DNA from 3 places in the Streptomyces sp. NPDC048185 genome. Region 1 is predicted to be linked to each of the others. Evidence: riboswitches for the same ligand, from Rfam matches in the RefSeq annotation. Region 1 holds a riboswitch; each other region holds the start of a gene.

Region 1 (4,145 bases):
GCCGATGTCGGCCTTGACGATGCCCCAGTGGTCGATGATCACGGCACCGGTGATCACGGTGTCGGGGGCGCCCTCGGCACGGGTGGCGCGCGACTGGCCCATGGACTCGCGCAGCACCTTGCCGCCGCCGAAGACCGCTTCGTCACCGGAGCGGCCGGGGCCGCCGGAGCGGTCCTCCTCGATCTCGACGAAGAGGTCGGTGTCGGCCAGCCGGACGCGGTCGCCGGTGGTCGGGCCGAACAGGTCGGCGTAGGCGGCTCGGGACAGTTCAGGCATCGAGGGCACCTCCGGTCGCGCCGCGCAGACCCACGACGACGCGGGCACCCGCGAGGGGGATCAGCTCCACGTCGACCGGGATGCCGGGCTCGAACCGGACGGCGGTGCCGGCGGCGATGTTCAGCCGCCTGCCGTGCGCCGCGGCACGGTCGAAGTCGAGACCGGGGTTGGCCTCGGCGAAGTGGTAGTGGGAGCCGACCTGCACGGGCCGGTCGGCGGTGTTGAGCACGGTCAGACGGACGCTCGTGCGGCCCTCGTTGAAGGCGACCGGCTCGTCGGCGAAGAGGATCTCTCCGGGAATCATGGCTGCTGCGGGTTCCCGTCAGATGATCGGTTCGTGGACGGTGACGAGCTTGGTGCCGTCGGGGAAGGTCGCCTCGACCTGCACGTCGTGGATCATCTCGGGGATGCCTTCCATGACCTCGTGGCGCTGGATCAGCTTGCGGCCCGACGCCATGAGCTCACTGACCGTACGGCCGTCACGGGCGCCCTCGAGGATGTGCGAGGTGATCAGCGCGACGACCTCGGGGTGGTTGAGCTTCACCCCTCGCGCGCGGCGCTTCTCCGCCACGTCCGCGGCCACATGGATGAGCAGTCGTTCCTGCTCGTGCGGGGTCAGTTGCACGTACCACCTCACAGAACGTCACGCCGGGACCGAACGGTCCGGCTGCCGCGTCCACCGCGACGGCTCTAGATGTAACACACAGCAATGAGCCCCAAGTCGCCCGCTGATGTGCGAAAAACCGCAGGTGGATCGGGGTGCAGAGTACGGCTAGAGTGTTTCCGCCACGTCACGCGGTTTTGACCGACTGATTACCGGTTTGACCGGCCGATTACCGGTGCTGTCGGCGGTCCTTCGCATGCCCGCGCATCCCTGGGCGCGATCGGCGTCCCGCAGGGCGCCCGGCAGCCGCGTCCGGCACACCCTCCGTCACCGCGGGGCCGAAACCGGCCGAACGGCTTACCCCCCTTCGGCGTAGGAACACCTCGAATTTCCGGCCCCCCGGGCTTGCGCGACGTGCGCACCCGGACGGCGGAACTTGTCATTCCGTCGCTGGTCCCGGGGTCGCCACGGGCGTCCCCCGGAGGATCGAACACGACATGTCCACCCGAACGGGTGGGTGGTGAGTAACCACACAACAACCCGGTTCCGTTGGGATTTTCCGACTTCGGTGCGCCAAGATCCATGACTGACGACAAGCCCCCGCCGCAGCGGCGGGGCGGTCCGGGCGGACGCCGAGTCCTGCCGCCGCCCGGACGACCGGTCGACAGGAGTGGATCGGCAGGAGTGGAGGACCCGAGCACGACGGGTCGCCGGAACGGTCGCCCCCGAGAGGGAGCCGCCGGGCCGAGCAGCCCTTGGGGTGAAGCCGCACTCGTGCGGCCGGGCAACTTCGCCAGCCCGAATCCGACAGGTCATCCTTCACAGGCGGCTGACGAAGGGTTGCGCATGACTGCGCTCAATCGCGTCCCGTCGCTGATGGCCCGTGCCGGTACGGCCTCGGCCCTGACCATCGCCGCCGTGGGCGGCTCCATCGTGGTTCCCGGCGTCGCCTCCGAGGCCGCCGCGGCGAGCCACGCGACGAAGGCCCTCAGGATCGCGGCCTCCAAGAAGGGCGCGCCCTACGCGTGGGGCGCCACCGGGCCGTACCGGTTCGACTGCTCCGGACTGACGCTGTACTCGTTCAAGAAGGCCGGCAAGAAGCTGCCGCGGACCGCCGCGCAGCAGTACAACAAGACCCGGCACGTCTCCGCCAGGAGCCGCAAGGCCGGAGACCTCGTGTTCTTCCACTCGGGCCGGAGTGTGTACCACGTCGGCATCTACGCCGGAAAGGGCAAGATCTGGCACGCCCCGAAGACCGGGGACGTGGTGCGGCTGCAGAAGATCTGGACCAGCAACGTCTGGTACGGCCGGGTGAAGTGATCCGCCCGGGGCGGTGACGGCTTCCTGACGCGCCGTCACCGTCCCGGGTGCGTGCCGCGGTGCGTGACACGGCCCTCTGCGGTCACCCGCACGGCATGGCCGACCACCGCCGCTGCACCGCTCGCAACGAGACACCGCTGGAGCGCGCCGACCGCAACTTCGTCGAGCTGCTCCAGGAACTGCGCGTCACCCGGACCGGGGTGCAGATCCTCTTCGCCTTCCTGCTGTCCCTGGCCTTCACGTCGCGCTTCCCGGAGCTCGACACGGTCCGGCGCACCGTCTACGTCACCACGCTGCTGTTCGCGGTGCTCGCGGCGACGCTGTTCACCGCCCCGGCCGCGCTGCACCGCTCGCTCTTCCAGCGGGGCGCCAAGGCACGCATAGTGCGGGTGTCCTCGCGGCTCGCCACGGCCGGCCTGGGCGTACTGGTGTTCGCGTTCACCGGCTCGGTGATGCTCGTGGTCGACGTGACCACCGGCCGGGCCGGTGGAGCGGCCGCCGGTGCGGCGACCCTGCTGGTCTGCCTCGGCCTGTGGTGGCTGCTCCCCCGCCTGGTCCGGCGGAGCCACGCGACCGGTGACCGCCGCGCCGCCGACCGGCGCCCGGCGGCGGAGGCGGCCGGCGCGGCCCGGGACAGGGCCGCACGGGTCCGGGCGGCCCGGCGGGCGCCGTCCGTCTCGCGCCGGGTGCCGTCCACGCCTCACCGCTGAGGCTCCTGCGGCCCCACGGTCTCGCCCCGGGGACGCCCCACGACGGTGACCGGTTCGGCGGGCACCACCGGGCCCGGTGCCGTCCAGGGCAGTTCGATGGAGACGGTCTTGCCGCCCTCGCGCGTGGGCCGCACCCTCAGCCTGCCGCCGCACTCCGCCGTCAGCCAGCGGATGATCACCATGCCCCGGCCGTTGTCCTGCTGCACCGCGGCGGGCAGCCGTTTGGGGAAACGCGGGTGGCTGTCGGTGACGCCGATGCACAGCCGTTCGTCGCAGTCGAGCACGAGGTCCACCGTGAAGGTCGGTGACTGCCCGAACGTGTGCTGGACCGCGTTGGTGGCCAGCTCGGAGACGATGAGCCGGACGGTCTCGGACACCTCGGCGTCCTCGGGCAGGCCCCACTCCGCCAGGGTGCCCACCACATAGGTGCGCGCGGCGGCCACCGAGGCGGGATCGCTCGGCAGAGTGACGGATGCTTCCAGATGGTCTGCCATGGCGACGTCGTCCCTTTCCCACGGGACCGCGGCCCGACACGGGGCGGATGGTTCGAGTACGGTCCCGGACTGGTGCTTCGCCGCCAGACTGCCATCACCGCCCGGCGAAGGGCGGCGATCCACCAAGATATGCATATATCTGTCGCTCGAAGCGGTGAACTCTGCGACGGCAGAGCGTATTCGGGCGGCTCGTCGGCATCGGAGGAGTGGCCCATGCAGCACGGTCCGGTGGTGCGCCGCCGAAAGCTGGGCGCGGAACTGCGCGCCCTGCGCACGTCGGCGGGGATCACCAGCGGCGAGGCGGCCCGGCTGGTGGGCTGGCACCAGTCGAAGGTCAGCCGGATCGAGACCGGGACCAGCGGGGCGAAACCGGCCGACGTGCGGTTACTGCTGGACGCCTACGGTGTGGACGACCGCGAACTGCGGGAGCTGCTGGTGGTGCTGGCGGGTTCCGAGGACGCGGGCGGCCGGCACCACTGGTGGCACGCCTATCGCGGGGTGCTGCCGCCGACGTACCGGGACTTCATCAGTCTGGAGTCGCAGGCGAGCGCGATGCGGACGCTGGAGACGACCGTCGTTCCCGGGCTGTTGCAGACGCCTGAGTACGCCCGCGCGGTCACGCGGGCGGCGGTGGACGGGCTGTCGGACGAGCGGCTGGACACGCTGGTGGAGGTCCGCCTGGCCCGGCAGGACGTGCTGCGGGCCGACCCGCCACTGGAGCTGAACGCGGTCCTCGACGAA
Region 2 (4,145 bases), on a different contig from region 1:
TGCTGATCGTGATCCTCGGCCTCGTCTACGTGAAGCGCGACGACGAGAAGGTGGACAAGCCGCTGTTCGGCCTCGTCGGCCTGCTGACCCTGGTGAACATCTTCATCGCCGTGTTGTGGACCTGACGCCCGCGCCGCCCGCGGCCCCCGCCGAAGCGGAGCGCAGCCCGGCCCGGCCCGCGGCGACGGCACCCGCGGCGACCGCCAGCCACGCGGCCACCGCGATCCACACCAGGGCCCGACCGGGCCCCTCCAGCCACGGAACGTCCACGACGGCGGCGACGGACAGCGTCGCCGCCGCCGTCATGCCGAGGGGGAAGACGGTCGACCAGCGGCGCACGTCGTAGCGGGGGCGGGGCCACACGATCTCGCAGACGAGAAGGACGACGTACCAGGCGAGGTCGAGCACGAGCAGGGCGACGGTCGCGTCGTGCAGCACCGCACTGTCGTCGTCGTTCCACAGGTACGTCCCGCCGTCGGCCGCGGCGAGCAGCTTGGCCCCCGCGAGCGCCGAGATGGCGAGCGCGCCGCCCGCGACCCAGTGGTCCCCGGCGCCGCGGGCCACTTGCCGCGGGTCGAAGCGGAACAGCGCGATGACGTAGAGCACGAGCCCCAGCCAGAACGGCACCAGCGCCACGTGCGCGAGCCAGGCCGTGGAGGTGGCCGCGGCCAGCGTGGCCCCCAGCACGGCCAGGCCCTCCGTGGCCACGCAGCCCAGGAACACCGCCCCCGGCATCCGCCGCTCCCAGTGCTGCACGACCACCAGCAGCAGCCCGGGCCACAGCAGCGCGGCCAGTGCCAGCAGCGCCGCCGCCAGGGCCGTCCAGCCGAGCAGCGAGAAACGGGTGCCCAGCACGGTCGTCGCGGCGACGGCCGTGAGCGCGCCCGGTGTCCCCGCCCGCGTCATCCACTTCGCCCGGTCGGACAGCAGCAGGGAGACGAAGTTCGCCGCGAGCGCCAGCCACGCGGCGCAGGCGAGCACCAGCGCGATGCGCGACAGCAGCTCGTGGTGGATCAGGTGCAGGCCGACCGACAGGATGCCGGTCGCCATCACCGCGGCCCCGGCCGCCGGCGGACGCTGCGCCCACCAGGCGCGCAGAGGGTGACTGGAGGCGGATGACATGGGTCGATGCTAGAGAGCGCCGTGCGTCAGGCCGGACGCACCACGCTGTGGATCGACGACTCGCCGTCGTAGAAGACCGACTCCTCGCGGACGTACGCACCCGGCTTCGGGGCGTGGATCATCATGCCGTTGCCGATGTAGATGCCGACGTGGCTGATGTCGTCGTAGAAGAAGACCAGGTCACCGGGTTGTGCCTGCGAGACGGAGACCGTCGTGCCGGCGTCGACCTGGTCGTAGGTGGTGCGCGGCAGCGTCACGTCCGCGGCCTTCCAGGCGGCCTGGGTGAGACCGGAGCAGTCGTACGAGCCGGGGCCCGTGGCGCCCCAGACGTACGGCTTGCCGATCTGGGCCCGGGCGAAGGCGAGCGCCTTCTCGGCCTTGGTGCCGTACGACGGGTCCGGCGCGGAGGAGCCGGTGCCGGTGCCGGTGCCGCCGGTGGCGGAACCGGACGAGCCGGTGGAGCCGGAGGAGCCGGAGGGGTCTGCCGGGGTGTCGCTCTCCTGCGGGGCGGCCTCCTGCTGCCGCTGCCGCTCCTCGGCCTGCTGCCGGGCCAGCTCGGCGGCCTTGCGGGCGGCCTCCTCCTGCTTCCTCCTCTCGATCGCCGCGAGCCGGGCCTTCTCCTCGGCGGTCAGCGTCGACAGCAGCTCGCGCGCGTCGGTGAGCTTCTTCTGGACCGTGGCCTTGGCCGTCCGCAGGTCGTTCTGCGAGTCGGTGAGCGTTTCAAGGCTCTCGGTGGCCTCCCGGCGCTTCTTCATCGTCTCGGACTGCTGGGTGACGTAGTCGTCGACCGCTTCCTTCTGGCGGCCGGTGAGCCGGTCCATCAGCTGGCTCCGGTCGACGTAGTCCTGCGGTGAGTCCGCGAGGAGGAAGGTCGCGGTCGACGGGATCAGGCCGCCCGTGCGGTACTGCGCGGAGGCGTAGGCGCCCAGCTCCTCGCGGGCCTCGTTGAGCTTTTGGGTGCGCTGGGCGACGTCGTCGAGGAGGGTGTCGACGCGCTCGCGCTGCTTCGCGGTCCTCTCCTTGGCCGCGTTGTACTTCTCGGTCGCCGACCCGGCCTGGCGGTAGAGGTCGTCGACCTTCTTCTCGACCTCTTCGAGGGTGGGCCGGTCGTCCGACGGCACGGCGTCGGACGTCTGGGACAGCAGGGCGACGGAGGTGAGGGCCGCCGTGGCGAGGGCGGGGGTCCGTATGCCTGCTACGCGCGTACCGGTGGGGCGCGACTTGCGGTGCGACGCCAAGGGAGGCGACTCCTTCCGTGCTCCGCCTACCGGGTTAGCTGTCGGGTTCGGGCGGTGGTTCGGAAGGATTGCCCTACGGCACCGCCCGTGGTGGGCGGGTGGCCGATTCACCCCAGGAATTCGGTGGGTCCCCGGCTCCGGACGCCGTGCGGCACGCCGGACTCGGCGGAGGCCGCGCGGCCCGGCGACGTTCGCCGGAAGGGGCGTGCGACCTGTCCCGCACCGTAGCCAACTCGTGTGGCGCCTGGGAAGGTTGCCGGGTGATATGCCCGATACATTTTCGTGACCTCCGGTGCGAGGGTCACTCCGTGTGATAGCGCCTGCTCCGAGAGCTCCGATCCCGGCGATGCCGGCCATTTTCCGGGGTGGCAGCCGGTTGTCGGTGGGGCACCCTAGACTCGGAGAGCGATGAGCAGCCTCTTTGACGAAAGCTTCCTGGCGAGCCTCCAGACCCCGCGCGGTCACGAGGAGGAACCCCCGCCGCCGCCCGAGGACGACCACGTGACGGAGCCGGTTCCGCACGATCTGTTCGGCGGGAAGTTCGACGCGCCGCCGGACCGGGACCCGTACTACCGGGACGGCGCCCCCCGCCCCGTCCTGGACCCGGCCGCGCTCCTGGAGGGGCTCAACGACAACCAGCGCGCCGCCGTCGTGCACTCCGGCTCCCCCCTGCTCATCGTGGCCGGTGCCGGATCCGGCAAGACCCGGGTGCTCACCCACCGCATCGCCCACCTGCTGGGAGAGCGGGGCGTCCACCCCGGGCAGATCCTCGCGATCACCTTCACCAACAAGGCCGCGGGCGAGATGAAGGAGCGCGTCGAGCAGCTCGTCGGCCCGCGCGCGAACGCGATGTGGGTGATGACCTTCCACAGCGCGTGCGTCCGCATCCTGCGCCGCGAGTCCAAGAAGCTCGGCTTCACGTCGTCCTTCTCGATCTACGACGCCGCCGACTCCAAGCGGCTCATGGCGCTGGTCTGCCGCGACCTGGACCTGGACCCGAAGCGCTTCCCGCCGAAGTCGTTCAGCGCGAAGATCAGCAACCTGAAGAACGAGCTGATCGACGAGGAGGACTTCGCCGCGCAGGCCGCCGACGGTTTCGAGAAGACCCTCGCCCAGGCCTACGCCCTCTACCAGTCGCGGCTGCGCGAGGCCAACGCGCTCGACTTCGACGACCTGATCATGACGACGGTCAACCTGCTCCGCGCCTTCCCGGACGTCGCCGAGCACTACCGCCGCCGCTTCCGGCACGTCCTCGTCGACGAGTACCAGGACACCAACCACGCCCAGTACGCCCTCGTGCGCGAGCTGGTCGGCGGGGCCTCGGAGCACCCCGTCGACGTGCCGCCCGAGGCGGAGGTCCCGCCCGCCGAGCTGTGCGTCGTCGGCGACGCCGACCAGTCGATCTACGCCTTCCGTGGCGCCACCATCCGCAACATCCTCCAGTTCGAGGAGGACTACCCGGACGCGACGACGATCCTGCTGGAGCAGAACTACCGCTCCACCCAGACGATCCTCAGCGCCGCCAACGCGGTCATCGAGCGCAACGAGTCCCGCCGCCCCAAGAACCTGTGGACCAACCAGGGCGCGGGTTCGCAGATCACCGGGTACGTCGCCGACACCGAGCACGACGAGGCCCAGTTCGTCGCCGACGAGATAGACCGCCTCACGGACGCGGGCGACGCCCGGGCCGGTGACGTCGCCGTCTTCTACCGCACCAACGCCCAGTCCCGTGTCTTCGAGGAAGTGTTCATCCGCGTCGGCCTGCCCTACAAGGTCGTCGGCGGC
Region 3 (4,145 bases), on a different contig from region 1:
CTCCGACGCCGAGGGCGCGGACGCCGCCCTGGACCGGCTGGCGAAGCTGGTCTCCGAGGGTCTCGAGGAGCTTCCCGAGACCGTCTGATGTGACGGCACACCGAAAAGGCCCGCCCGGACCACCGGGCGGGCCTTTTCCTTGCCCTGTTCCGGGCAGCCGCATTCCAGGCCGCCGAATTCCGGCAGTCCTGTTCCGGGCAGCCCCGTTCCGGGTGCCCTTTTCGAGCAGCAGGAGAAAGCCCCCCGGAATAGCCCCCCTTTGTATACGGCACCCGTGTTAATGCCGCAGGCTCGGCGTGTTTACGGGACGTTGCGCATTCCTCACACCGCCCGGTCGGTCGCCGGAGATGAAGCGCAACCGGTGCGCCGCCGCCGACCGCTCGACATGCAGCGCCATGAGCGCCCGCGCGCGGTCGCCGTCGCCGCGCGCCACCGCGTCCACGACCGCGCAGTGCTCCGCCCACGGCTCCGCCGCGCCGCGCGGCGTCTCCACCACGTACATCCAGTCGATCTTGCGGCGCAGTTGGGTCAGCATCGCCGTGAGCGAGGGACTGCCGGCGGCCTGCGCCAGGGTCTCGTGGAACCAGCCGTCCAGCGCACGCAGGTCCTCGCCGTGACCCTGCCTCGCGCGCTCCTGACCGAGCCTGACCAGGCCGCGCAGCACCTTGAGGTGGGCCTCGGTGCGCCGCCGGGCCGCTCGGGAGGCGCCGAGGGGCTCCAGCAGCGTGCGGGTCTCGAGCAGGTCGGCGGCCTCCTGTTCGGTCGGTTCCGCGACGCACGCGCCCGCGTGCCGCCGGGTCACCACGAAGCCCTCGGCCTCCAGGGTGCGCAGGGCCTCACGGACGGGGACGCGGGAGACGCCGTAGCGGCGGGCGAGCAGTTCCTCGGTGAGCCGGCCGCCGCGGCCGTGGACACCGGCGACGATGTCGTCCCGGATGGCCGTGCACACCAAGTGCGCCGGAATACTCATGTCCGACCTCCGCATTGATCCCCGCGAAACGGCGACGATGGACGCGCGTTTTCCGTGACTCTAGGCCAATGAGACGCGCTTTCGGACAGGCGCCGGGAATTCAGGGAAATTTTTTGGACATTTACGGGCCGGGAAAGGACCGGAGCCCGGGCTGGAACGGGGACCGGAACCCGGGCCGGGAAAACCGGAAGGCCCCGGCTCGGGAGCCGGGGCCTTCGGGGTGCCGTACCGTTCGTCGTCAGACGTTCACGCCGTGCGAGCGGAGGTAGGCGACCGGATCCATGTCCGAGCCGTACTCCGGGCTCGTGCGGGCCTCGAAGTGCAGGTGCGGGCCGGTGACGTTGCCGGTGGCACCGGAGAGGCCGATCTGCTGACCCGCCTCGACCGACTGGCCGACCGTGACGCCGATGGACGACAGGTGCCCGTACTGGGTGTACGTGCCGTCGTGCATCTTGATCACGACCTGGTTGCCGTACGCGCCGCCCCAGCCGGTCTCGACGACGGTGCCGACGCCGACCGCGTGCACCGAGGTGCCGGTGGAGGCGTGGAAGTCGATGCCGGTGTGGCTGCCGGAGGACCACAGGGAGCTGCCGGCCTGGTAGGCCGTGGAGACGTAGGAGCCGGTGATCGGCGCGACGAAGGTGTTGAGGCGCCGGCGCTCGGCTTCGCGCGCGGCGCGCTCCTTGGCCTCGCGCGCCTCCTTGGCGGCCTCCGCGACCCGCTCGCGCGCGGCCTCCATCGCCGCCTCGCGGGCGGCGGCGTCCTGGGCGGCCTGCTTCTGCGCGGTGGCCTGGGCGTCGATCTCGTCGGCGATGGAGTCGCCGATGGTGACGACCGGGGTGAGTCCGCTCTGCTCGACCTCGGGCTCGGCGGCGAGGGCCGGGGCAGCGAGGGTGCCGACGACGCCGGTGGTGGCGAGGGCCGCGACGCCCGCCGCTCGGGCGGTGGTGCGGTGGATGCGGCTGGGACGGCGGTGCTTCCCGGTGGCGCGCGTGAACGCCATGTAGAGGCTGTTTCCTTTCCTTCCCTCTCGCCTACCGGGTTAGCTGACGGGTTCGGAGCAGGAAGGTCTCCTACGGACCCCCTCGCCGGAGCGCGGGCGTCCGATTCACCCCAGGGACTGCGATGGGTCCCCGGCTCCCCTGGCTCGCGCCGTACGGGGACTCGGCGATGACTGTCCGGTGCCGCGGGTGCGGCGCACTGCCTGACGAACAGCCCGGACGACGCTAAACGCGGCTGTCTTCAATACTCAAACGCAACCGGGTTTTTGTAGCGCACGCCACAGGGCAGACGGGCAGCCTCTCTCCCAATTCGGACATACGACGGCCCTGGTGACGTTCGGGTCACCAGGGCCGTCGCACGGGCGTGCCGCTACTCGGCGGCCACGATGGTGACTTGGCCGATGCCGAGGGCCTCGACGGGCTCCTTGATCTGCGCCGCGTCACCGACGAGGACCGTGACCAGTCGGTCGACCGGGAAGGCGTTGACGACGGCCGCGGTGGCCTCCACGGTGCCGGTGGCGGCCAGTTGGCGGTACAGCGCGGCCTGGTAGTCGTCGGGCAGGTGCTGCTCGACCTGGTCGGCCAGCGTGCTCGCCACGGCCGCCGCCGTCTCGTACTTCAGCGGCGCCACTCCCACCAGGTTCTGCACGGCGACGTCCCGCTCGGCGTCGGTGAGCCCGCCCTCGGCGAGCGTGCGCAGCACCGTCCACAGGTCCTGCAGTGCCGGGCCGGTGTTGGGTGTGTCGACCGAGCCGCTGATGGCCAGCATCGCGGCGCCCGTCCCGTCGGGCGCGGAGCGCAGGACCTGCCCGAACGCCCGCACGCCGTAGGTGTAGCCCTTCTCCTCGCGCAGCACGCGGTCCAGGCGGGAGGTGAGGGTCCCGCCGAGGCAGTAGGTGCCGAGGACCTGTGCGGGCCACACGCGGTCGTGCCGGTCGGCTCCGGTGCGGCCGATCAGCAGCTGCGTCTGGACGGCGCCGGGGCGGTCCACGATGACGACCCGTCCGGTGTCGTCGGCGGTCACCGGCGGCACGGGGCGCGGCTCGGCGGCGGAGCCGGTCCACGCGCCGAGGGTGTCGCCGAGCAGCGCGTCGAGGTCGACGTCGGTGAGGTCGCCGACGATCACGGCGGTGGCCGTGGCGGGGCGGACGTGCTTCTCGTAGAAGGCCCGGACGGCCGCCGCGTCGATGGCCGCGACCGTCTCCTCCGTGCCCTGCCGCGGGCGCGACATCCGCGAGTCCGCCGGGAACAGCTCCTTGGAGAGCTCCTTGGCGGCGCGGCGGGAGGGGTTGGCCAGCTCGTGCGGGATCTCGTCGAGCCGGTTGCGCACCAGCCGCTCGACCTCGCTGTCGGCGAAGGCGGGCGACCTGAGCGCGTCGGCGACCAGGCCGAGGGCCTTGGCGAGGCGCGAGACCGGCACCTCGAGGCTCAGCCGGACGCCGGGGTGGTCCGCGTGCGCGTCGAGGGTGGCGCCGCAGCGCTCCAGCTCCGCGGCGAACTCCTCGGCGGAGTGCTTGTCGGTGCCCTCGGAGAACGCGCGCGCCATGATCGTGGCGACACCGTCCAGGCCGGCGGGCTCGGCGTCCAGCGGGGCGTTCAGCGACACCTCGACGGCGACGACCTGCTGACCGGGGCGGTGGCAGCGCAGCACGGTGAGGCCGTTGTCGAGGCTGCCGCGCTCGGGGGCCGGGAACGCCCACGGCTTGGGCTCGCCGGGGTGCGGCTGGGAATGGAATTCCATGGTGGCGAGCTCGGTCACTTGGCCGCCTCCTCGTTCTCGTCGGTGGCGTCGGCGTCGGTCACGGAGACGGTGACGGTGGTCTCGTCGGCGGGGGCGGTCGGCTCGTAGACGAGCACCGCGCGGTTGTCGGGGCGCAGACGGGCCTTGGCGACCTCCTGCACCTCCTCGGCCGTCACCTCGAGCACCCGCTGTACGGCGGTGAGGGCGAGCTGCGGGTCGCCGAACAGGACGGCGTAACGGCACAGTTCGTCGGCGCGGCCGGCGACCGTGCCGAGCCGGTCGAGCCACTCGCGCTCGAGCTGGGCCTGGGCGCGCTCCATCTCCTCGGCCGTCGGGCCCTCCTCGGCGAACCGGGCGAGCTCCTCGTCGATGGCGGTCTCGATGACGGGCACCTCGACGTCACCGGACGTCTTCACGTCCAGCCAGCCCAGGG

What was found. A riboswitch is a leader RNA that binds a small molecule or an ion and turns the genes downstream of it on or off. The one in region 1 is predicted to bind cyclic di-AMP.
Positions count from the first base shown of each region.
Region 2: another riboswitch for cyclic di-AMP. It lies ahead of ACGF3H_RS21725 (NlpC/P60 family protein); the one in region 1 lies ahead of ACGF3H_RS23680 (C40 family peptidase).
Region 3: another riboswitch for cyclic di-AMP. It lies ahead of ACGF3H_RS14155 (M23 family metallopeptidase); the one in region 1 lies ahead of ACGF3H_RS23680 (C40 family peptidase).

Region 1 is NZ_JBIDAN010000008.1:107,541-111,685, reverse strand. It holds gene ACGF3H_RS23695 (urease subunit alpha) at 1-276, opposite strand, end outside; gene ACGF3H_RS23690 (urease subunit beta) at 269-580, opposite strand; gene ACGF3H_RS23685 (urease subunit gamma) at 599-901, opposite strand; cyclic di-AMP (ydaO/yuaA leader) riboswitch at 1,579-1,723, shown strand; gene ACGF3H_RS23680 (C40 family peptidase) at 1,727-2,200, shown strand; gene ACGF3H_RS23675 (DUF6328 family protein) at 2,296-2,910, shown strand; gene ACGF3H_RS23670 (ATP-binding protein) at 2,901-3,404, opposite strand; gene ACGF3H_RS23665 (helix-turn-helix transcriptional regulator) at 3,618-4,145, shown strand, end outside.
Region 2 is NZ_JBIDAN010000007.1:146,406-150,550, reverse strand. It holds gene ACGF3H_RS21735 (hypothetical protein) at 1-125, shown strand, start outside; gene ACGF3H_RS21730 (tellurite resistance/C4-dicarboxylate transporter family protein) at 103-1,122, opposite strand; gene ACGF3H_RS21725 (NlpC/P60 family protein) at 1,149-2,360, opposite strand; cyclic di-AMP (ydaO/yuaA leader) riboswitch at 2,369-2,538, opposite strand; gene pcrA (DNA helicase PcrA) at 2,769-4,145, shown strand, end outside.
Region 3 is NZ_JBIDAN010000004.1:112,446-116,590, reverse strand. It holds gene ACGF3H_RS14165 (HPr family phosphocarrier protein) at 1-88, shown strand, start outside; gene ACGF3H_RS14160 (GntR family transcriptional regulator) at 278-970, opposite strand; gene ACGF3H_RS14155 (M23 family metallopeptidase) at 1,209-1,973, opposite strand; cyclic di-AMP (ydaO/yuaA leader) riboswitch at 1,987-2,150, opposite strand; gene ACGF3H_RS14150 (pitrilysin family protein) at 2,342-3,730, opposite strand; gene ACGF3H_RS14145 (pitrilysin family protein) at 3,727-4,145, opposite strand, start outside.